4 regions of the Streptomyces sp. NPDC048565 genome follow, and region 1 is predicted to be linked to each of the others. Evidence: riboswitches for the same ligand, from Rfam matches in the RefSeq annotation. Region 1 holds a riboswitch; each other region holds the start of a gene.

Region 1 (5,001 bases):
AGCCGTCCTCGAAGCTGCGTTGCTGGGTGAACCCGGCGTCCCGGAACACCTTGATCATCTTGTTGTTGGCGGGCAGCACCTCGGCGGCGAAGCGGCGGATGCCCCGCTCCCGTGCCACCGCCGCGATGTGTTCGAGAAGGGCGGACGCCACGCCGCGGCCCTGATGGGCGTCCTGCACGAGAAAGGCGACCTCGGCCTCGTCCGCCGGGGCGGAGGCGGGCCTGCCCCGCGCGTCGATCCGGTCGTAGCGGACGGTGGCGATGAACTCGCCGCCGACCGTGACGGCCAGTCCCACCCGGTCGACGTAGTCGTGATGGGTGAAGCGGTGCACGTCCCGGGCGGACAGACGCGGGTACGGCGCGAAGAAGCGGTAGTACTTCGACTCGTCGGACACCTGCTCGTAGAAGCTGACCAGCCGTTCGGCATCGTCCGTGGTGATCGGCCTGATGCGCGCGGTGCCGCCGTCGCGGAGCACCACGTCCGCCTCCCAGTGGTCGGGGTACACGTGAGGCGGACTCTGCTCCGGAGTGGGCTCCATGGGCCAAGACTACGACCCGGGGCACCGGTCGCGGCGGGACCTCGGCGGGGGCACGCTGAGGGAGCCGACGGGCGGTGAGCGGCCGGTGACGGTGGCGGGCACAGCAGTACGCACTGCATGAGAGACTGGTCTAGACAACCCATAGCTTCGTGAAGGGCAGAACCATGGCTGAGCGCCGCGTCAACGTCGGTTGGGCCGAGGGCCTGCACGCCCGCCCCGCTTCCATCTTCGTCCGTGCCGCCACGGCCTCCGGCGTCCCCGTGACGATCGCCAAGGCCGACGGCAACCCGGTGAACGCCGCCTCCATGCTCGCGGTGCTCGGCCTGGGAGCCCAGGGCGGCGAGGAGATCGTGCTCGCATCCGAGGCCGACAACGCCGAGGCCGCCCTCGACCGCCTGGCGAAGCTGGTCGCCGAGGGGCTCGAGGAGCTCCCGGAGACCGTCTGACTCCGGTCGCTTCGCAACGGAGTTCTCTGCGGAAAGGCCGCGGCACCCTCACCGGGAGCCGCGGCCTTTCTGTATTCCACAACGACGCACACAGAGCCCGGTAAAACGTGGATCAGGGCAGCAGAAAGAAAGCCCTGCGATAATTACTCTCTTTGTATACGGCGCTTTTGTTAATGGCGGGCTCCCGCGATGTTGACGGGGTGTTGCGAAGTCCTCACCCCGGTGGCGCCCGCCGTCCGGCCGCCCACCGCCTGCCCCGGAGTACGCCGCAGCCGATGCGCCGCGGTGGCCCGCTCCGCGTGCTGGACGGCGAGCGCCCTGGCCCGCTCCGCGTCACGGCGCGCCACCGCGTCGACGAGGGCGCCGTGCTCGGCCCAGGAGTCCGCGGGGGTCAGCGGCTGCTCGACGGCGTACATCCAGGCGATCTTGTGCCGGAGCTGGGTGAGCAGCGCGATGAGTGCGGGGCTCCCCGAGGCCTGCGCCAGCGTCTCGTGGAACCAGCCTCCCAGGGCGCGCAGATCCTCCCCCTCCCCCCGACGCACGCGCTCCTGGCCCAGCTTGACCAGGCCACGGAGCACCTTGAGATGCGCCTCGGTGCGGCGCTGGGCCGCGCGGGCGGCGCCGAGGGGCTCCAGGAGCATGCGGATCTCCAGGAGGTCGGCGGCCTCCTGCCCGGTGGGCTCGGCGACACAGGCGCCGGCGTGCCGGCGGGTGACGACGAACCCCTCGGACTCCAGGGTGCGCAGTGCCTCGCGCACGGGCACACGCGAGACACCGTAGCGGCGCGCGAGCACCTCTTCGGTGAGGCGGCTGCCCCGTTCGAAGACACCGGAGACGATGTCGTCACGGATTGCCGTGCATACCGAATGCGCGGGAATACGCATGTCCGAACCTCCGCCTTAATCACCGCGAAACGCGGCCGATCGACGCCTGTTCCGTGACTCTATTGCAATCAGCCAGAATTTCCGATGGCGGGGTGGAATCCATGGATATCTTTTGGCCGTCGAGACACTCGGCGAGGAGTGCGGCACGCGCCCCGTCGGGAGCGGCGGGGTGGGGTCAGACCTGGACGCCGTGGGCGCGGAGGTAGGCGACGGGGTCCATGTCCGAGCCGTAGGCGGGGGTGGTCCTGGCCTCGAAGTGCAGGTGCGGCCCGGTGGAGTTGCCGGTCGAGCCGGAGAGGCCGATCTGCTCGCCCGAGCCGATGACCTGACCGACGGACACGCCGATCGAGGAGAGGTGGCCGTACTGGGTGTACGTGCCGTCCTTCATCTTGAGCACGATGTTGTTGCCGTACGCGCCGCCCCAGCCGGCCTCCACGACCGTGCCGGCGCCGACGGCGACGACGGAGGTGCCGGACGCGGCCTGGAAGTCCACGCCGGAGTGCGTGCCGGAGGACCAGAGCGCGCCGCCGGACTTGTATCCGGTGGTGACGTGCGAGCCGGCGACCGGGAGGTGGAAGGCGTTGAGCCGGGCACGCTCGGCGGCGCGGGCGGCGCGCGCCTTCTCCTCGGCGACCTCCTTGGCGCGGGCCTCGGCCTTGCGCTCGGCCTCCGCCTTCGCCTTCGCCTTGGCCTTCGCTTCGGCCGCGGCCTTCGCGGCGACGTCGGCCTGGTGCTGCTGGGCCGTCGCCTGGGCGGCGATCTGGTCGGCGAGGGTGGCGTCGAGGGCGACGGTCTGGGTCAGACCGGTACCGGTGACGGTCTGGGAGTCAGCGGCGAGGGCCGGAGAGGCGGTGGCGCCGATGACGCCGGTGGTGGCCAGGGCGGCGACGCCGGCGACCTTGGCGCTCTTGCGCGTCAGGCGGCTCGGGGCACGGTGCTTCCCGGTGGCACGGATGAACGCCATGGAGGGGCTGGTCCTTTCCTTCCTTCTCGCCTACCGGGTTAGCTGACGGGTTCGGAGCAGGAAGGTCTCCTACGGGCCTCCACACCTCCGACGAGGCGCAGAGATCCGATTCACCCCAGGGACTTCATGGGTCCCCGGCTCCCCAGGCTCGCGCCTGACGGGGACTCGGCGATGGCTGTCCGGCGCCGCGGATGCGGCATTCGTCCGGCGGACAGCCGGGCCGACGCTAGAGCGGGCCGCTTCGCGCCGCCAAACGGAAAGGGTCTTTTGTCGCACATCCCACAGGATGAACGCCGCACTTCTCTACAAATCAGACAAACAGCAGGACCCCGGCGGAAACCACCCGCCGGGGTCCGTCATGTCCCGTTCCGTCAGCCGCTGACGACCGACACCTCGCCGATGCCGAGCGCCTTCACCGGCTCGGCGATCTGCGCGGCGTCCCCGACCAGGACCGTGACCAGACGGTCGACCGGGAAGGCACTGACCACGGCGGCGGTCGCCTCGACCGTGCCGGTGCCGGCCAGGCGTGCGTACAGCTCGGCCTGGTAGTCGTCCGGGAGGTGCTGCTCCACCTGGTCTGCCAGGGTGCCGGCGACGGAGGCCGCCGTCTCGTACTTCAGCGGGGCGACGCCCACGAGGTTCTGCACGGCCGTCTCACGCTCGGCGTCGGTGAGTCCCTCGGCCGCCAGGGTGCGCAGGACCTTCCAGAGGTCGTCGAGCGCGGGCCCGGTGGACTCCGTGTCGACGGAGCCGCTGATCGCGAGCATCGCGGCGCCCGTCGTCCCGGACGAGGAGCCGGGCGCCGTCGAGCGCAGCACCTGTCCGAAGGCCCGGACACCGTAGGTGTAGCCCTTCTCCTCACGCAGCACGCGGTCCAGCCGGGAGGTGAGGGTGCCTCCCAGGCAGTACGTGCCGAGCACCTGGGCCGGCCACACGCTGTCGTGGCGGTCCGCGCCGATACGGCCGATCAGCAGCTGCGTCTGGACGGCTCCGGGGCGGTCCACGATGACCACACGGCCGGTGTCGTCCGCGGTGATCGGAGGCACCGGCCTGGCCTGGCCCGCGTTGCCCGACCAGTCCCCGAGGGTCTCGGAGAGCAGCGCGTCCAGGTCCACCCCGGTGAGGTCACCGACGACGACCGCCGTCGCCGTGGACGGGCGCACATGGGCGTCGTAGAAGGCGCGTACGGCGGCGGCGTCGATCCGCCGGACCGTCTCCTCCGTGCCCAGGCGCGGACGCGACATCCGTGCCGTGGCGGGAAAGAGCTCCTTGGAGAGCTGCTTGGCGGCCCGCCGGGCCGGGTTGGCCTGCTCGTGCGGGATCTCGTCGAGGCGGTTGCCCACCAGACGCTCGACCTCGCTCTCCGCGAAGGCAGGAGCCCGCAGGGCCTCGGCGACCAGGCCGAGCGCCTTGGTCAGCCGGGAGACCGGGACCTCGAGGGAGACGCGGACACCCGGGTGGTCGGCGTGGGCGTCCAGCGTGGCGCCGCATCGCTCGAGCTCGGCGGCGAACTCCTCCGCGGAGTGCTTGTCCGCGCCCTCGGACAGCGCGCGCGCCATGATCGTGGCCACCCCGTCCAGGCCATCGGGCTCGGCGTCCAGCGGGGCGTCGAGGAAGATCTCCACGGCGACGACCTGCTGGCCAGGGCGGTGACAGCGCAGCACGGTCAGCCCGTTGGGCAGGGCGCCGCGCTCGGGCGCGGGGAAGGCCCAGGGCCTGGCCTCGCCTGCGGTCGGCTGCGGGTGGTACTCCATCGCTACTCCAGTCACGGCGGCGTCGGTCACTTGTCGGCCCCTTCGGGCGCGTCGGTGCCCTCTGTCTCGTCGGCCGGTTCGACCGGCTCGTAGACCAGGACCGCGCGGTTGTCGGGGCGCAGGTGCGCCCGGGCGGCGGCCTTGACCTCGTCGGCCGTCACGTCGAGCACCCGGCCCACCGCGGTCAGGGCGAGCTGCGGGTCGCCGAACAGGACGGCATACCGGCAGAGTTCGTCCGCGCGGCCGGCGACCGTGCCGAGACGGTCCAGCCACTCGCGCTCCAACTGCGCCTGGGCGCGCTCCATCTCCTCGGGCGTGGGGCCCTCATCGGCGAAGCGGTTCAGCTCCTCGTCGACGGCCGCCTCGATCTGCGGCACCTCGACGCCCCCGGACGTCTTGACGTCAAGCCAGCCGA
Region 2 (5,001 bases), 130 kb from region 1:
ACCGCTCTGGCCGAGCCGCTGCCCGAAGGGCTTCTGGAGTGCGGCCAGTTCAGCTTCCTGGGGCGCGGCTGGACGGTCGGGCTCGCCAACGAGGCGGCGCTGAAGATGAAGGAGGCGTCCCTGTCCTGGACCGAGTCGTATCCGGCGATGGAGTACCGGCACGGGCCCATCAGCATCGCCACGGCCGGGACGGCGACCTGGATGTTCGGCACCGCTCCGGAGGGGCTGCGGGAACAGGTGCTTGCGACCGGGGCCCGCTGGGTGGAGAGCGGACTGGACCCGCTGGCCGACCTGGTCCGGGTGCAGCGGCTGGCGATCGCCCGCGCGGCGGCCCGTGGCCTCGACCCCGACCTGCCGCGCCATCTGACCCGGTCGGTGGTGCTGGACGCGGCCGACGGAGCCTGAAGGCCGTCATGGCACGCCGCGCACCGGGCCGACGAGCGGTCCGGTGCGCGGCGGGGTGAGCGTGGAGGTCAGGCCTCCTCTTCGAAGTGGGCGTCCAGCGCCGCGTCGAGCTCGGCCGTCCACACCTTGAGGTCGCTCCGGGCCCCGGCCTCGACCTCGGCGTTGAACCAGCGGCGGTTCGACAGGTGGACCGTCACGGTGAACCGGCGTCCGAAGCGGCCGGTCCTGACCTCGACCGCGCCGATCTCGACCCAGTCGAACTCCGCCTCCTGGTCGTCGAGCCGGAAGCGGACACCTTCGGCGTCCACTCTGATGGACCCGCGCCGGTCGCTGACCTCGAAGACGGGGCCGTCCTCGCCATCGCCACTTCCGCTCGCCGCCTCGGCCTCGGCCTCGGGGGTGACTTCGGAGGCGGCCGCGTCGTCCGAGGTACCGGAACTCTCCGTGGCCGCGTCGCCGTCCTGGCTCGCGTCGCCGTCCTGGCTCGTGTCGCCGTGCTGGCTCGTGTCGCCGTCCCCGCTGTTGTCGCCGTCCGGCCTGGAACCGTCCACGACCCCGTCAGCCGCCTCCGTGGCGAGCGCCTCCGAGACCGTGACCTCCCCGGCCTCCTCAGCCTCCCCTGTCGTCTCCTCGGGCCGCTGGGACGTCTCCTCCTCCGCTTCCGGTTCCGCCTCCGTCCGCGCGGGGGCAGGGGCCGTCAGGCCGGGGATGTACGCCGGATCTGTGCCCGCGGCGAACTCTGGCTTGGTGTTCGAATCTATGCGCTGCTCCACGGCGGGCAGTATGGACGACGAACCTGTACGAGACCAGTCAACCGGGCCCCGACCGGCCTGTCGGCGGGTCGGGGCCCGGCCGTGACACCGCCGTACGGTGCATCCGGACCCGGCAGGCACCGGAAAACGGACGACGGGTGGTGCGGGTTCCGCCGAACCCGCACCACCCGTCACTTCTGTCCCTCTGTCACACACCCGTGCGCCAGCGGTCCCGCCTCGGGCAGGACTCAGTAGGCCCCGAAGACGTTGTCGATGGAGCCGTACTTGTCCGCGGCGTAGTTGCACGCGGCAGTGATGTTGGCGACCGGGTCGTAGCTGTCCGTCGACGTACCGTCCACGTGGTACGCCTGGAAGGTCGGGTCGATGACCTGCAGCAGGCCCTTGGACGGGATGCCCGCGGCGGCGTTCGAGTCCCAGTTGTTGATGGCCTGGGGGTCGCCCGCCGACTCGCGGATGATGTTGCGGTGGATGCCCTCGTAGCTACCGGGGATGCCGTGCTCGGCCATGACGGCGAGCGACTCCTGGATCCAGCCGTCGAGGTCGTCGGTGTACGAGACCGGCTCGGCGGCGGGCGTGCCCTCCGCGGCGAGGTTGGTGCTCGTACGCTCCGAGCGGTCGGCGCGGTCAGCGCTCTGCTCGGCACGGTCCGACGAAGCAGAGGCCTTGGATTCGGCCTTGGGGGCCTTGTCCGCCTTGTCGGCGGACTTGCTCTCGGCCTTGGCACCAATGGTCAGCTTCAGACCGGGGTGAATCAGGTCGGGGTTTCCGCCGACAGCCTTCTGGTTGTCCTCGTACAGGGCCTTCCAGCCACCGCTCACGGAATGCTCGCGGGCGATCTTTGCAAGAGTGTCACCCAAGATCACGGAATACGTACCGGACTCGGACTTCTGCGCGGCAATTCCCTTGCCGGTCGCGGCAGTCGACGTCGCCGCCTTTTCCACGGCGGCCGGCTGGGCCGGGGCTGCGAAGGCGCCGGTCGCACCGATCACAGGGAGGGCCAGGGCGGCTCCGCCCGTGCTCACGGCGATGATGCCGCGGGTGAGCGAACTGGCCCTGGAACGACGGTGCTTAGCGATTTCGGGCATGCTGAATTCCTCTCCGTCGCCTACGAAGTGAGCTGTCGGGTTCGAGCTGGAGATGCCCGGCCGCATACGAATGCGACTTCACCCCGAGCCGCTCCGGTAACCGGATCGGCGCTTACTTGGGTCCCCCGCTCCTGCCGTACGAGAAGTAGTCGGGTAACCGGACGGCGGCAGGATTCGGCGTTCCGCCCGGAGTGATGGCGACCGTAGGCGAGAAATAGGGAAAGGAACAAGCCTGGCGCGGTGATCACAATTCATCCGCAAGATCAATTCTCGGGAATTCATGTAATCCACCCCACACGGCGCCACCCATTCCTCTTGGCGCAGAAGGGAACCGACCGCCGAGCTGCTGCGTCCGGAGCGCATGAGGTGACGCTGGTCACGGAGTCCGATTCGGGCGATTTGCTCCCGAGCGAAGGCCCCAGGTCACACGAAATGGCCTTTTATGGATTACGGGATCAATTTCTAAAACTAACTCAAAACGGGCATACGACTCATGAATGACGCCTTCGGGCATACCGAGAGCGTTCGCGTGGAACCGATCCGCCCATGACGCAAAACCCTCGCCCCTCGGCCCCTCGGATCACCGTTCTGCCCGTCCAGCCCGGGGACCCGCCCTTCCGGGTCGTGGAGATCGACGGCGAGGTGATCGGAAGCGCCACGGCCATGACGGACGTGCTCATCGCAGCCGCCGCGGCCGGCATCACGGTCCATGACCTCGACGACCCTGCGACCGTCCGATGGGTGGGTGGGGGCAAGCTCAGCTGGAAGCCGCACTGAGAGGAGGCGGCGGCGGGCCTGGGGCTTGCGGGCCGTCGGCCGGCACGAGAAGCCGGCCACCACGAAGTACAGCCACCGGACGAAGCGGCCACGACGAAAAGCGGTCCGGCGCGAGAACGCGCCGGACCGCCTCGGTTGTCCGCCCGGTGTCAGCCCTCGATCCGGATGGCCAACGCCGGACAGACGGCCGCGGCCTGCTGGACGTCCTCGGCCCGGGCCGAGGACGGTGCGGGGTTCAGCAGGACGGCTATCCCGTCGTCGTCCTGGTCGAACACGTCATCGGCGGCGACCACGCACTGCCCGGACGCCACGCACTTGTCCTGGTCCAGGGTCACTTTCATGAGCACTCCTTCGTCGTCGGTGTCGCTGCGTGGCGGGGGCGGGGGGTGCGGCGGTGAGAGGTCACCAGGCCACGGGCAGTTCGTGGACGCCGTAGACCGACCCGTCGTGCTTGAAGGGCAGGTCCTCGATGCGGGCGTCCAGCCGCAGGGTGGGGATACGGCGGTAGAGGGTGCTGTAGACGACCTGGAGCTCCAGACGGGCCAGCGGCTGGCCGACGCACTGATGGACGCCGAAGCCGAAGGCCACATGACGCCGTGCGTCGCGCCTGACGTCCAGCCGGTCAGGATCGGCGAAGACCTCGGGGTCACGGTTGCCGATGTCGTTCGGCACAACGATCCCCTCACCTGCCCGGATAACCTCGCCGGCGATCTCGATGTCCTCCAGAGCCACGCGGCGGCGCCCCGTGTGGGTGATGTTGAGATAGCGCAACAGCTCCTCGACGGCGCCGGCGACCACCTTGGGGTCCTCGGTCTCGCGCAGCAGGGCGAGCTGATCGGGGTGTTCGAGCAGGGCGAGGGTACCCAGAGCGATCATGTTCGCCGTGGTCTCGTGACCGGCGAGCAGCAGGAGTACGCCCATCTCCGCCGCTTCCCGGCGGGACAGCTCTCCGGCCCCGACCCGGGTACCGAGCCCCGACAGGAGGTCGTCCGCGGGCCGGGCGATCTTGTGCCCCATCAGCTCGTCCAGATAGCCGATCAGATTGTCGTGGGCCGCGGCCCGCACCTCGGGGTCCGCTGTGCGGCGGATGAGAGTGCCGCTGTTCTGCTGGAAGAAGTCGTGGTCGGAGTAGGGCACTCCGAGCAGTTCGCAGATGACGAGTGAAGGGACCGGTAGGGCGAACGCCTGGACGAGGTCGGCCCTCGGGGGCCCGGCCAGCATGGTGTCGATCAGCCCGTCCACGATCTTCTGAACGGCGGGGCGCATCGCCTCGACCCGCTTGATCGTGAAAGGAGCTGTCACCATCCGCCGCTGACGCGCGTGTTCAGGGTCATCCATGAGGATGAAGCTGAAGCTCGCCCCTCTCACCGGCGCCTGACTGGGATAACCGGGCCGGGTGATGTCGGCGCTGACCCTCGGGTCGGAGAGGAGGGTGCGCTGATCCGCGTAACGGGTCACCAGCCAGGGCGTGCTCCCGTCCCACAGGCGGACCTTCCTGAGCGGCCCCTGTTCCTGCTCGGCCTTCAGGCCGGGCGGCGGGTCGAAGGGACAGCCCGCCGCCCTGTCCATCGGGAATTCCACAGCAGAGGGCACGGGCGCCCCGTCCGTGCGTGCGGTACTGGTGGTGGTCATCGGTTCCTCACTTCGTCGTGCGGTGGGGGACGAACCAGGCGGACAGGGAGGGGCCGTCAGCGGCAGGCCGTGACGGGTGCCGTCCAGAGCCCGACGACGGCGTCTATCAGACCGGTGGCGGTGTCATGCCAGTTCGCGCGAGGCGTCGAGGAGTTGTCGGCGAGTGCGCGTTCACGCTCCGCACAGGTGTGGATGATCAGGTTGCGCGACATGACGGCCCGCTCGACGTGAACGTCGGCCGGCAGGTCGGGGAGGCACCGGTTCAGCCCTTCGAGCACCTGCAGCGTGGGCGGACAGGCGAGCGACTCCTCGGCCATGATGTCCCGCAG
Region 3 (5,001 bases), on a different contig from region 1:
TGCGCCGTGTCGTCGTGCCGCTGCTCGGTCTCATCCTCGCCATGGGCATGCACGCCCTGTGGAACGGCTCGTCGTCCTTCGGACCGTACGGCTTCTACGCGGTGTACGGCGCGTTCATGGTGCCGTGCTTCGGGCTGGTGACCTGGCTGGCGATCTGGGCGCGCCGCCGGGAGCTGCGCACCCTCTCCACCGAGCTGCCGGTGTACGCGGCGGCCGGCTGGCTGGCCCCCGAGGAGCCGCTCGCCCTGGCCTCGATGCGGGCACGGGGCGTGGCCCGCGACATGGCCAGGCACTGGAACAGCCACCCGGACCGCGCCCGGGGCAGGGCCGCGGCCCGCGCCGTCGCTGAGTACGAGTCGTTCGCGACGTCCCTGGCCATGCTGCGCCGGAGGGCCCGCCGTGACGGTGCGGGAGAGGACTTCGCCCTCCGGGAGCAGGAGTTGCTGCACCACCTGTGGCACCGCCGGGACATCGCGGGGCCGGCCCTGGCATACGCGGCCCGTACGACGGGCCGGCTGCGCGTCTACCGGCCGCCGCCACCCCCGTTCCCCCGTCAGCTCCCCTACGGCGGCCCGCCGCCGCAGCACCTCCCGGCACCGCACCGGCACTACGGCGGGCCCAACCCGTATCTGGAGGACGGCGGGCGGCACGCCGGCCCGCCCGCCTGAGACCACCCGGCTCAGGACGGCAGGACGGCACAGCACCCCTCAGGGCATCAGAGCGTCAGGCGCATCCGGGCATCAGGGCGTCAGAGCGTCAGGCGGACGCCTCGGTGAGCTCCGCCAGCTCCTGCTCGGTCAGCCGGAGGTCGGCCACCGCAACGAGCGCGGGCAGCTGTTCGACCGTGCGCGCGGACGCGATCGGAGCGACGACGGTCGGCCGGGAGAGCAGCCACGCGAGCGCGACCGTGGCGATCTCCGCGTCGTGCTCCTGCGCGATCCTGTCGAGCGCCGCCAGCACCTTTCGTCCGCGCTCGGTCTCCAGGTGCTTGCCCGCCCCCTCGGCCCGAGCGCTCTCGACCGTCGCCCCCGGTCGGTACTTGCCGGTGAGGAAGCCCGAGGCGAGCGCGTAGTAGGGGACGCCGGCAAGACCCGCGCCGGCCGCCGTGTCCTGGAGCGCGCCCTCGTAGGTGTCGCGCGAGACGAGGTTGTAGTTCGGCTGCAGGGCGATGTAACGCGCCAGGCCCTCGCGCTCGGAGAAGTCCAGGGAGGCCTGGAGCCGCTCGGGGCTGATGTTGGAGGCGGCGATCTCCCGCACGGTGCCGGCCTTCACCAGCTGGTCGAGCGCGGTGATGATCTCCTCGACGGGGACGCTCTCGTCGTCGTGGTGCGTGTAGTAGAGGTCGATGTGGTCGGTGCCGAGCCGGCGCAGCGAGGCCTCGGCCGCCGCCTTGATGTTGGTGGCCGACAGCCCCCTGAAGTCGGGGTGGCCGCTGACCTTGGTGGCGATGACGACATCGTCGCGACGGGAACCGGCCGCCAGCCACTTGCCGATGAGGGTCTCCGACTCACCGCCCTGGTTGCCGGGGATCCAGGCGCTGTAGGAGTCGGCGGTGTCGATGAAGTTACCGCCGGCCGCCGCGTACGCGTCGAGGACAGCGAAGGTCTGCTTCTCGTCGGCCGTCCAGCCGAAGACGTTGCCGCCGAGAGAGAGGGGGAAGACCTGGAGGCTCGAAGTACCGAGCGGGCGCAGAGATGTCATACCCCGCGACAACCAGCTGACCGAAACGGCTATTCCGGATGCGCGGCCCGCACCGGGCCCCTGAGGCCCGCACCTGGGGCGCGTTTCGAAAGTAGCGCCGTCCGCCCGAAGGGCGGGCCCCGCACCCGGTCGGCGCCTCACGATCCAGGCAGACCGGCGGCCCTGACGTCGGGGGGTCGTGCGTCAGGGCCGCCGGGGTTGCGGTGCGCCGGTTACCGGCGGTCGGGCTCCCAGCCGGGTGCGGCGCCGGGCTCCCGGCCTGGCGCGGCATCGGGCACCCGGCCGGGTGCCCACGTCAGGCTCTCGCCGAGGTCAGACCGTGAGGCCCTTGCTGCGCAGCCAGCTCATCGGGTCGATACCGGAGCCGTCCGCGGTGTGGACCTCCAGGTGGAGGTGCGGGCCGGTCACGTTGCCCGTGGCTCCGACGCGCCCGATGGTGTCGCCCGTGTTGACCTTCTGCCCTGCGGTGACGTCCATCGAGGACTGGTGGCAGTACCAGATCTCCGTGCCGTCATCGAGCTCCAGGACCGTGCGGTAGCCGTACGCGCCGGACCAGCCGGCCGACTTCACGGTGCCGCCGTGCACGGCCTTGACCGGCGTACCGGTCGGAGCCGCGAAGTCCAGCCCGGTGTGATGGCCGGACGACCACATCGAGCCGGCCTCGCCGAACGTCGAGGTGATGGTGTACGAGGAGGTCGGAATGGCGTAGCTGGCGGCGAGCTTGGCGAGGCGCTCGGCCTCGGCCTTCTTCTTCGCCGCCTCTTCGGCCGCCTTCTTCTTCGCGGCTGCCTTCGCCTCGGCCTCGCTCTGCTGCTTCGCCGCCTCGGCCGCTGCCGCCTCTTCAGCCGCCTTCTCCTGGGCGGCCTTGGCCTCGGCGTCTGCTCCGGCCTGCTGCTGCTCGGCCTGCTGGAGGATACGGGCGCGAAGGGCCTCGCCGGCGTCGGTGGCACCCTGGTCGGCCTCGGCGGCAGTGATGCCCGCGCTGGTCAACGGGGCGGCGGACTCGGCGACCGCCTCCTGGTCCGCAGAGGAGTCGTGGGACATGAACGCGCCGACGCCGGGAAGGGACTTGGCGTCGGGGAGGTTGTCCGCGATGGAATCGGGAAGAGAGATGGAGACCGGCGGCTTGCTCTGCGCAGTGGCCATGCCACCCGCACCGACGGCCGCGATGACGCCGACGCCGAGGACGGTGGAGCTACGGGCGAGACCGCGCTGCTTGGCCACGCGGTGCCGACCGCGTACGGGACGGATGGACTCCTCGTCGGGGTTCCATTCCCCCCATGTCCTGTCCTCATCACCGAAGCTGTCGGTCCTGAAGGATGACGGGGCCTCGGGGGCAGGCTTGTTGGACGCCACGTGGGCGCACTCCTTTCCTTCCTTCTCGCCTACCGGGTTAGCTGACGGGTTCGGAGCAGGAAGGTCTCCTACGGGCCCCTTCGTCTCTCGCGAGACGCAGGTGTCCGATTCACCCCATGTAGGTGGTTCCCCGGTTCCCTTGCGGAATTCGGCGCTGCGCGCGGTGCCGCCTCTGGCGGCGGCAGGTACAACCGCGCTGCGTTATCGAACGTTAATAGACACCCGGGCCCGATTCCAAGCTGTTCCCACAGATCAGTCACGACTCCGGCCTGGACTTTCATGGGTCAACCGGGCGCAAACGGGCGACTTGAGCGCACTCCGTCCGTCCGACAGTTTCTGACGGTACGTCAAATGTTATGCGCAGCGAGGTCCTTCGACTACCCACCGTCGCGACGGGTCATCCACCGTCCCGCCCCACGATCTTCACCGTCGTCCGCCGCTCCTGCTGACCGTGCGCGGGACGGCCGACCGCGAGGAGCGCCAGGTCGTCCGTCGACCTGCCCCCGGTGTGCAGCCGTACGTCGTCGGTGAGCGCGGACAGCAGCTCGTCGGGCCCCGGGAACAGCCGGCCGCGCAGCCGGGCCGCCGGGTCGTAGAAGACGCCCTTCGCGTTCCGCGCCTCGGAGAGCCCGTCGGTGAACGCCAGGAACATCGACCCGGCAGGCAGCGTCCACTCGTCCGCCCGGTCGGGCCACGTGCCGAGCCCCATCCCGAGGGGCAGCGCGGGCGCCGACGGCGTCAGCACGTCGAGCGACCCGTCCCCGTGCAGCACGAGCGGCTCCGGATGCCCGCGGTTGATGACCCGCAGCGTCTCCGATCCGGACGGGATCTCCGCGATGACGGCGGTCACGAAGCCCTCCACCGTGTCGAACCCGCCCCGCCGCGAGCCCTCACGCGCCAGCGCCCGCTCCAGCCGCTGGACCACCGCCTCGAGCGACAGATCCCGCTCGGCGGCCTCCCGGAACGCCCCGATCACGACGGACACCGCCCCCACGGCGTCCAGCCCCTTGCCCCGTACGTCCCCGAGGACCAGGCGCACCCCGAACGGCGTGTCCGCTACGGCGTACAGGTCGCCGCCGACGAACTCGTCCGCCTGGGCCGCCTCGTACCGCGCCGCGACCAGCAGCCCGCCGACCCGGTCCTCGGGCCTCGGGAGCACCGCACGCATCGCGGTCTCCGCGATGACCCTGGCCGAGGCCAGCTGCTCGTTCATACGGCGCACGACGCGGTTGATGAGAAGGGACAGCACGGAGACGGTGACCAGGGTGAACAGGTCGGTGAGCGGCACGACCTCGCCGAGCGCGCCGGACGAGATCCGGATGACCAGCACCACGAGGGTCGCTGCCATGCCGATACGCGCGGTGCCGCCCGGCGAGAAGAAGGGGGCGGCGATCAGCGGGGCCGCGGCGAAGAGCGGCACAGCGGTGACCTCGGTCGGCGTCGCGAAGTCGAAGATCACACCGGCGCAGATCATCAGGACGGGCAGCACCCGCACGAACCGCCGGGAACGGGAGTTCCCGACCGTGCTGCCCCGCCGTTCGTCCCGCTTCCCCACCTGTTTGCTCCTGCCCGCTCCGCCCACGGGTGCGGACGGTACCGCGCCCCACCCAGGCTGGCCGGAGCCGCGCCGAACGGCGACTCGCCATCGGCCAAAGGGAGGAGCGCGCCGGAGCCCCGTCCCCCGGTGGTCAGTCGGAGAGCCGGCGCTGCGCGTAGAGCGTCAGTGCGTCCCGTACGAAGACGGCGGTTCCGTCCCCGTGGCGATCGTAGTTCCTCCCGAAGCGGGAATCGGCGACGTACATCTCCGCGATGCCGGCCACGTAAGCCCGCGTGACCTCCATGGTCACCGACAGCCACTCGCAGTGCCGTCGCGCGATGTCCTGCACCGCGTCGTCACCCGCCGCCAGACCGGCCGCCCTGGCCTCTCCGTAATCCCGGGCGATG
Region 4 (5,001 bases), on a different contig from region 1:
GGCGTCCGGGTCGACCACCGTATAACCGGTCTCGCCCGGCAGCACGTAGTGCAGATGCTGGCGCGCGAGACGCCGGATGTACGCGTCGTCCTTGAGCCGCGCCTTCTCGTCGCGCAGCTCCTCGGTCCGCTCGTGCGCCTGACGGGAGAGCCTCTCCTGGTCCGCGATCTGGTCGCGCTGGGAGATGTACTGCCGCATGGGATACGCGAGGGCGACCACCAGGGAGCAGACGATCAGCGCCAGGAACGCCGCACGCCCGGTGAGCCTGGAGCGGCGCGCCTGACGGCGGTTCTGGGACCGGTAGACACGGGCCGCCGTCTGCTCACCGAGCAGTCGCAGCCTGGTCGCGGTGGAGAACCGGTCGCGGTCCTTCCCGGCCATGTCTCACGCCTCCCCGTTACGCACGTCCGTCCCCGCACACGGTACGGGACCGGATGCGGGGACGGACGGAGGCTGGTGCTCCGGACTCGGGCTGTCAGCCCTCGTAGCGGAACCGCGGGAACGCCGAACGACCGGCGTACACCGCGGCGTCGTCGAGGATCTCCTCGATGCGCAGCAGCTGGTTGTACTTGGCGACGCGGTCCGAGCGGGCCGGGGCGCCGGTCTTGATCTGACCGCAGTTCACCGCGACGGCGAGGTCGGCGATGGTGACGTCCTCGGTCTCACCGGAGCGGTGGGACATCATGCACTTGAAGCCGTTGCGCTGGGCCAGCTCGACGGCGTCCAGGGTCTCGGTCAGCGAACCGATCTGGTTCACCTTCACGAGCAGGGCGTTGGCCGAGCCCTCCTCGATGCCGCGCGACAGGCGCTCGGGGTTGGTGACGAACAGGTCGTCACCGACGATCTGCACCTGGGAGCCCAGCCGGTCGGTGATGACCTTCCAGCCGGCCCAGTCGTCCTCGTACAGCGGGTCCTCGATGGAGACCAGCGGGTACGCGGCGACGAGCTCCTCGTAGTACTCGGTCATCTCGGCGGCCGAGCGGGACTTGCCCTCGAACTCGTAGACGCCGTCCTTGTAGAACTCGGACGCGGCGACGTCGAGCGCGAGCGCGATGTCGCGGCCCGGGACGTAACCGGCCTCCTTGACGGCCTCGAGGATGAGGTCGAGGGCGGCGCGGTTCGACTCGAGGTTCGGGGCGAAGCCGCCCTCGTCACCGAGACCGGTGGACAGGCCCTTGGTCTTCAGGACCTTCTTCAGCGTGTGGTAGACCTCCGCGCCCCAGCGCAGGGCCTCGGAGAACGACTCGGCGCCGATCGGCGCGATCATGAACTCCTGGATGTCCACGTTGGAGTCGGCGTGCGAGCCGCCGTTCAGGATGTTCATCATCGGAACGGGCAGCAGGTGCGCGTTCGGGCCGCCGAGGTAGCGGAACAGCGGGAGGTCGGACGCCTCGGACGCGGCGTGCGCCACGGCCAGCGAGACGCCGAGGATGGCGTTGGCGCCGAGGGAGCCCTTGTTCTCTGTCGCGTCCAGGTCGAACATCGCCTGGTCGATGAGACGCTGCTCGGTGGCGTCGTAGCCGACGAGCTCCGGGCCGATCTGCTCGATCACGGCGAGGACGGCCTTCTCGACGCCCTTGCCCTGGTAGCGGTTGGGGTCACCGTCGCGAAGCTCAATGGCCTCGAACGCACCGGTGGAGGCGCCGGACGGAACAGCAGCACGTCCCGTGCTGCCGTCGTCGAGGCCAACCTCGACCTCGACCGTGGGGTTACCCCGGGAGTCGAGGATTTCCCTGGCTACGACGACGTCGATGGACGGCACGAGGCATCTCCTTCTGGGATCTGACACTGGTTGTGCAGGGTCACTGTGGCCTTGCGCCACGAGCCTAACCGGCTCGTGGCGCTCCGTCGGCCGTGCGCCCGTCTCCTGGGACGAAAAAGGACCCAAGGATCCACATTCCGGGCAAAGCTCAAAAATTCTACGGCGAGCGACCGTCGGCCCGGCGTGCGGGGGGTCAGCACGCCGGGCCGGGTCTCCGGGGCAGGAGGAACACCCCGGGCTGTTTCCGACTCCTTCGGATGGAGCCGCTCGCCTACTTCAGGTGGAGCTGCTGCCCCGGGAAGATCAGGTCGGCGTCGTCGACGATGTCGTCGTTGAGCTTGAAGAGCTTCTCCCAGCCGCCGTCGACCTTCTTCGCACCGGCGATCTTGCTGAGGGTGTCGCCGGCCTTCACCTTGTACTCGCCGTCACCCTTCTCGACCTTGTCGCCGGTCGGCGTGGTGACGGTCTTCTCGGGGGCGGCGCGCTTCTCGCTGCGCGTGGTGGGCTGCTCGGCCGTGCGCTCCTGCGTGGCCTGCGGGTCCGTGTCGCCGTTCTTCGCGGAGGAGCCGGTGTCGACGCCCGGGTCCACACCGTCGTTCGTCAGACCGCCGGCTCCGGCGCAGGACCAGGCACCCGGGCCCTGGATGTCGAGGAGCTTCTCGGCGGCGGCTATCTGCTGGTCCTTGGTGGCCAGGTCGGCGCGGGAGGCGTACTGCGTGCCGCCGGCGGCCGCCCAGCTGGACTGCGAGAACTGCAGACCGCCGTAGTAGCCGTTGCCGGTGTTGATGGACCAGTCGCCACCCGACTCGCACTGGGCGACGGCGTCCCAGGTGTCGACGGAGGCGGCGGAGGCACCGGTCGCACCCATCAGCGGGACGGCGACAGCGGCGCCGGCGACACCGGCCAGGGTGGCGACACGGACGGCCTTGGACGGGCGACGGTGCTTGCCCTTGCTGGAAAGCAGCATGGTTCTCCTCACCGACGCCTACGAGGTGAGCTGTCGGGTTCGGGCTGTGAGTGTGCCCGGTCGTCCTACTCGCGGACGACTTCACCCCTAGCCGCACTCCACCCGTCTTCCGACGGCCGGGTCCGGCGCTTACCTGGGTCCCCCGCTCCTGCCTACGGCGCTTTACGCGTCGGTTCCCTTCGGCCGACGGCAGGATTCGGCGTGACGGTCGAAGGTGCCCGCGGTGCGAGCGGCTCCGACCGTAAACACACGCAACCCCCACATTCAAAGATGGACATAACGACCAATCAGCCCGTACCGGTCCGCCCAGATGGACCGTTTTCGCAGGTCGGAGCCAAAATGGACGGACCGGACGGACCGGGCGCCGCAGTTGAAGCAAAGAGACCCATGTCTCACTTACACATAAGTGGACATAGGCCTCTGAACTACCCCTGATTTTGGGGCGTTTTCCCGTTTTTGATCACTTGAGGCCGAGGAGATCCAGGCTCTGGCCGGGAAGGATCAGGTCCGGGTCGGAACCCAGCTCGTCCCTGTTGGCCTCGTAGAGCGCCGTCCAGCCACCGGAGAGGTCCTGCGCCTCGGCGATCGCCCAGAGGTTGTCGCCCTCGCGGACGGTGTACGCCCCCTCGGCGCCCTGACGCGCGTCGGATTCGCCGCGCGAGGCGTGCCGGCCGGACTCGCGCCCGTCACCCTGCTCCGCGCCCGCCTCGGGGGCCGGGGTGCCGCGGTGCTTGCCGGCCTTCGCCCCGTCATCCTTCGACGTGTCGGAGGAGCCGGTGGCCTCCGGGGACGGAGTCGCGGACGGTGAGGCGCCCGCTTCGTCGTCCTCGTCCGAGCCGCTGCCCTTGTCCGTCGCGTCGCCGGAAGCGTCCTTGCCCGCCTCGCCCTTCGCATCGGATTCGTCCGAGTCATCCGAGTCGCCGGATCCATCCGTTTCGTCCGCAGGGTCCGCGGAGTCCGCCGGGTCCGTCGCCTCGGACGAGGGGGTTTCGGACGGGGTCGCCGTGTCCGAGGGGTCTGCGGAGGACTCGTCGCCCGGGTCCACCCCCGGCAGCGTCCCGTCCAGGGCGAGCCCGGAGATCACCGCGCAGCTGGACCATGCCTGCGGGCCCTTGTCGTCCAGCACCTTCTCGGCGACCGCGATCTGCTGCGAGCGGCTGGCGAGGTCGGCGCGGGACGCGTACTCGGTGCCGCCGTAGTCGAACCAGGTGTCCTGCGAGAACTGCAGGCCGCCGTAGCGGCCGTTGCCGAGGTCGGCACTCCACACGCCACCACTCTCGCATTCGGCGACCCGGTCCCAGGTCGACGCGTCAGCGGCCTGCGCGCCACCGGCGCCGAGGAGCGGGATGGCAATGGCCGACCCGGTGACGCCTGCGGCGACGACGATGGCGGGTGCCTGGCGAGGGCGGCGGTGTCTGCCGTTCGCGGAGCCCATGGGATTGCCTTCCGTGTGACTGACATGTGACGGGTGAGTCGAACGGTGAACCTAGCCGTACTCGAACGTGTGTCACAAGTCGATGCAGCGGAGATCACGTCAAAGTCACAGAGTTGACTGATTGTCACCTTTCTCGGTCGGATCCCCGGGAGTGAACTCCACGGGAAGTGTGCGCAGTCCACGCATGATGAGCCCGCCGCGCCAGCGCAAATCGGCAGGTTCCGCAGCGAGCCGCAGGTCGGGGAGGCGCCTGAGCAGTGTCGCCAGGGCCGCCTGCCCCTCCAGCCGGGCCAGCGGCGCCCCCAGGCAGTAGTGAATGCCGTGCCCGTATCCGAGGTGCTGATTGTCACTCCGCGCAAGGTCCAGGGTGTCCGCATCCTGGAACCGCTCCGGGTCCCGGTCGGCGGCGGCCAGCACCACGAGGACCGGGTCCCCGGCCGCGATGTCCTGCCCTCCCAGCCTCACGGGCTCGGTGGCGTAACGCCATGTCGCGAGCTCCACCGGACCGTCGTAGCGCAGCAGCTCCTCGATCCCGGTGGCGAGCAGTTCGGTCTCCCCCGCGGCCAGCGAGCGCTCCAGGCGCTCACGCTGCGAGGGGTTGCGCAGCAGCGCGTAGGTGCCGTTGCCGATGAGGTTCACGGTCGTCTCGAAGCCGGCGAAAAGGAGGATGAAGGCCATCGCCGCCGCCTCGTTCTCGCTGAGGTGCTCACCGTGGTCGCTCGCCCGGATCAGCCCGGAGATCAGGTCGTCGCCGGGATTCTCCCTTTTACGGTGGATGAGTTCGGCGAGATAGCCGCGCATCTTCTTGACCGACCTGGCCACCCCGCCACGCGGCCC

The links. Region 1 has a riboswitch for cyclic di-AMP ahead of AB0C75_RS09755 (M23 family metallopeptidase). Riboswitches for the same ligand answer to the same signal wherever they lie in the genome.
Region 2: linked by a shared signal. The riboswitch ahead of AB0C75_RS10325 (LysM peptidoglycan-binding domain-containing protein) and the one ahead of AB0C75_RS09755 (M23 family metallopeptidase) in region 1 are both predicted to bind cyclic di-AMP.
Region 3: linked by a shared signal. The riboswitch ahead of AB0C75_RS04310 (M23 family metallopeptidase) and the one ahead of AB0C75_RS09755 (M23 family metallopeptidase) in region 1 are both predicted to bind cyclic di-AMP.
Region 4: linked by a shared signal. The riboswitch ahead of AB0C75_RS12255 (transglycosylase family protein) and the one ahead of AB0C75_RS09755 (M23 family metallopeptidase) in region 1 are both predicted to bind cyclic di-AMP.

Annotation. Positions count from the first base shown of each region.
Region 1 is NZ_JBEZIH010000006.1:80,341-85,341, reverse strand. Features, by position in the region: gene AB0C75_RS09770 (GNAT family N-acetyltransferase) at 1-538, opposite strand, end outside; gene AB0C75_RS09765 (HPr family phosphocarrier protein) at 703-984, shown strand; gene AB0C75_RS09760 (GntR family transcriptional regulator) at 1,155-1,868, opposite strand; gene AB0C75_RS09755 (M23 family metallopeptidase) at 2,044-2,832, opposite strand; cyclic di-AMP (ydaO/yuaA leader) riboswitch at 2,845-3,013, opposite strand; gene AB0C75_RS09750 (pitrilysin family protein) at 3,204-4,586, opposite strand; gene AB0C75_RS09745 (pitrilysin family protein) at 4,613-5,001, opposite strand, start outside.
Region 2 is NZ_JBEZIH010000006.1:209,761-214,761, reverse strand. Features, by position in the region: gene AB0C75_RS10335 (sugar isomerase) at 1-405, shown strand, start outside; gene AB0C75_RS10330 (hypothetical protein) at 474-1,178, opposite strand; gene AB0C75_RS10325 (LysM peptidoglycan-binding domain-containing protein) at 1,406-2,263, opposite strand; cyclic di-AMP (ydaO/yuaA leader) riboswitch at 2,268-2,453, opposite strand; gene AB0C75_RS10320 (hypothetical protein) at 2,810-3,040, shown strand; gene AB0C75_RS10315 (ferredoxin) at 3,190-3,381, opposite strand; gene AB0C75_RS10310 (cytochrome P450) at 3,443-4,672, opposite strand; gene AB0C75_RS10305 (TetR family transcriptional regulator) at 4,729-5,001, opposite strand, start outside.
Region 3 is NZ_JBEZIH010000002.1:433,398-438,398, reverse strand. Features, by position in the region: gene AB0C75_RS04320 (PrsW family intramembrane metalloprotease) at 1-668, shown strand, start outside; gene AB0C75_RS04315 (aldo/keto reductase) at 757-1,701, opposite strand; gene AB0C75_RS04310 (M23 family metallopeptidase) at 2,014-3,057, opposite strand; cyclic di-AMP (ydaO/yuaA leader) riboswitch at 3,069-3,221, opposite strand; gene AB0C75_RS04305 (PP2C family protein-serine/threonine phosphatase) at 3,455-4,612, opposite strand; gene AB0C75_RS04300 (MerR family transcriptional regulator) at 4,746-5,001, opposite strand, start outside.
Region 4 is NZ_JBEZIH010000008.1:55,969-60,969, forward strand. Features, by position in the region: gene AB0C75_RS12245 (septum formation initiator family protein) at 1-381, opposite strand, end outside; gene eno (phosphopyruvate hydratase) at 476-1,762, opposite strand; gene AB0C75_RS12255 (transglycosylase family protein) at 2,034-2,729, opposite strand; cyclic di-AMP (ydaO/yuaA leader) riboswitch at 2,730-2,899, opposite strand; gene AB0C75_RS12260 (transglycosylase family protein) at 3,190-4,164, opposite strand; gene AB0C75_RS12265 (cytochrome P450) at 4,270-5,001, opposite strand, start outside.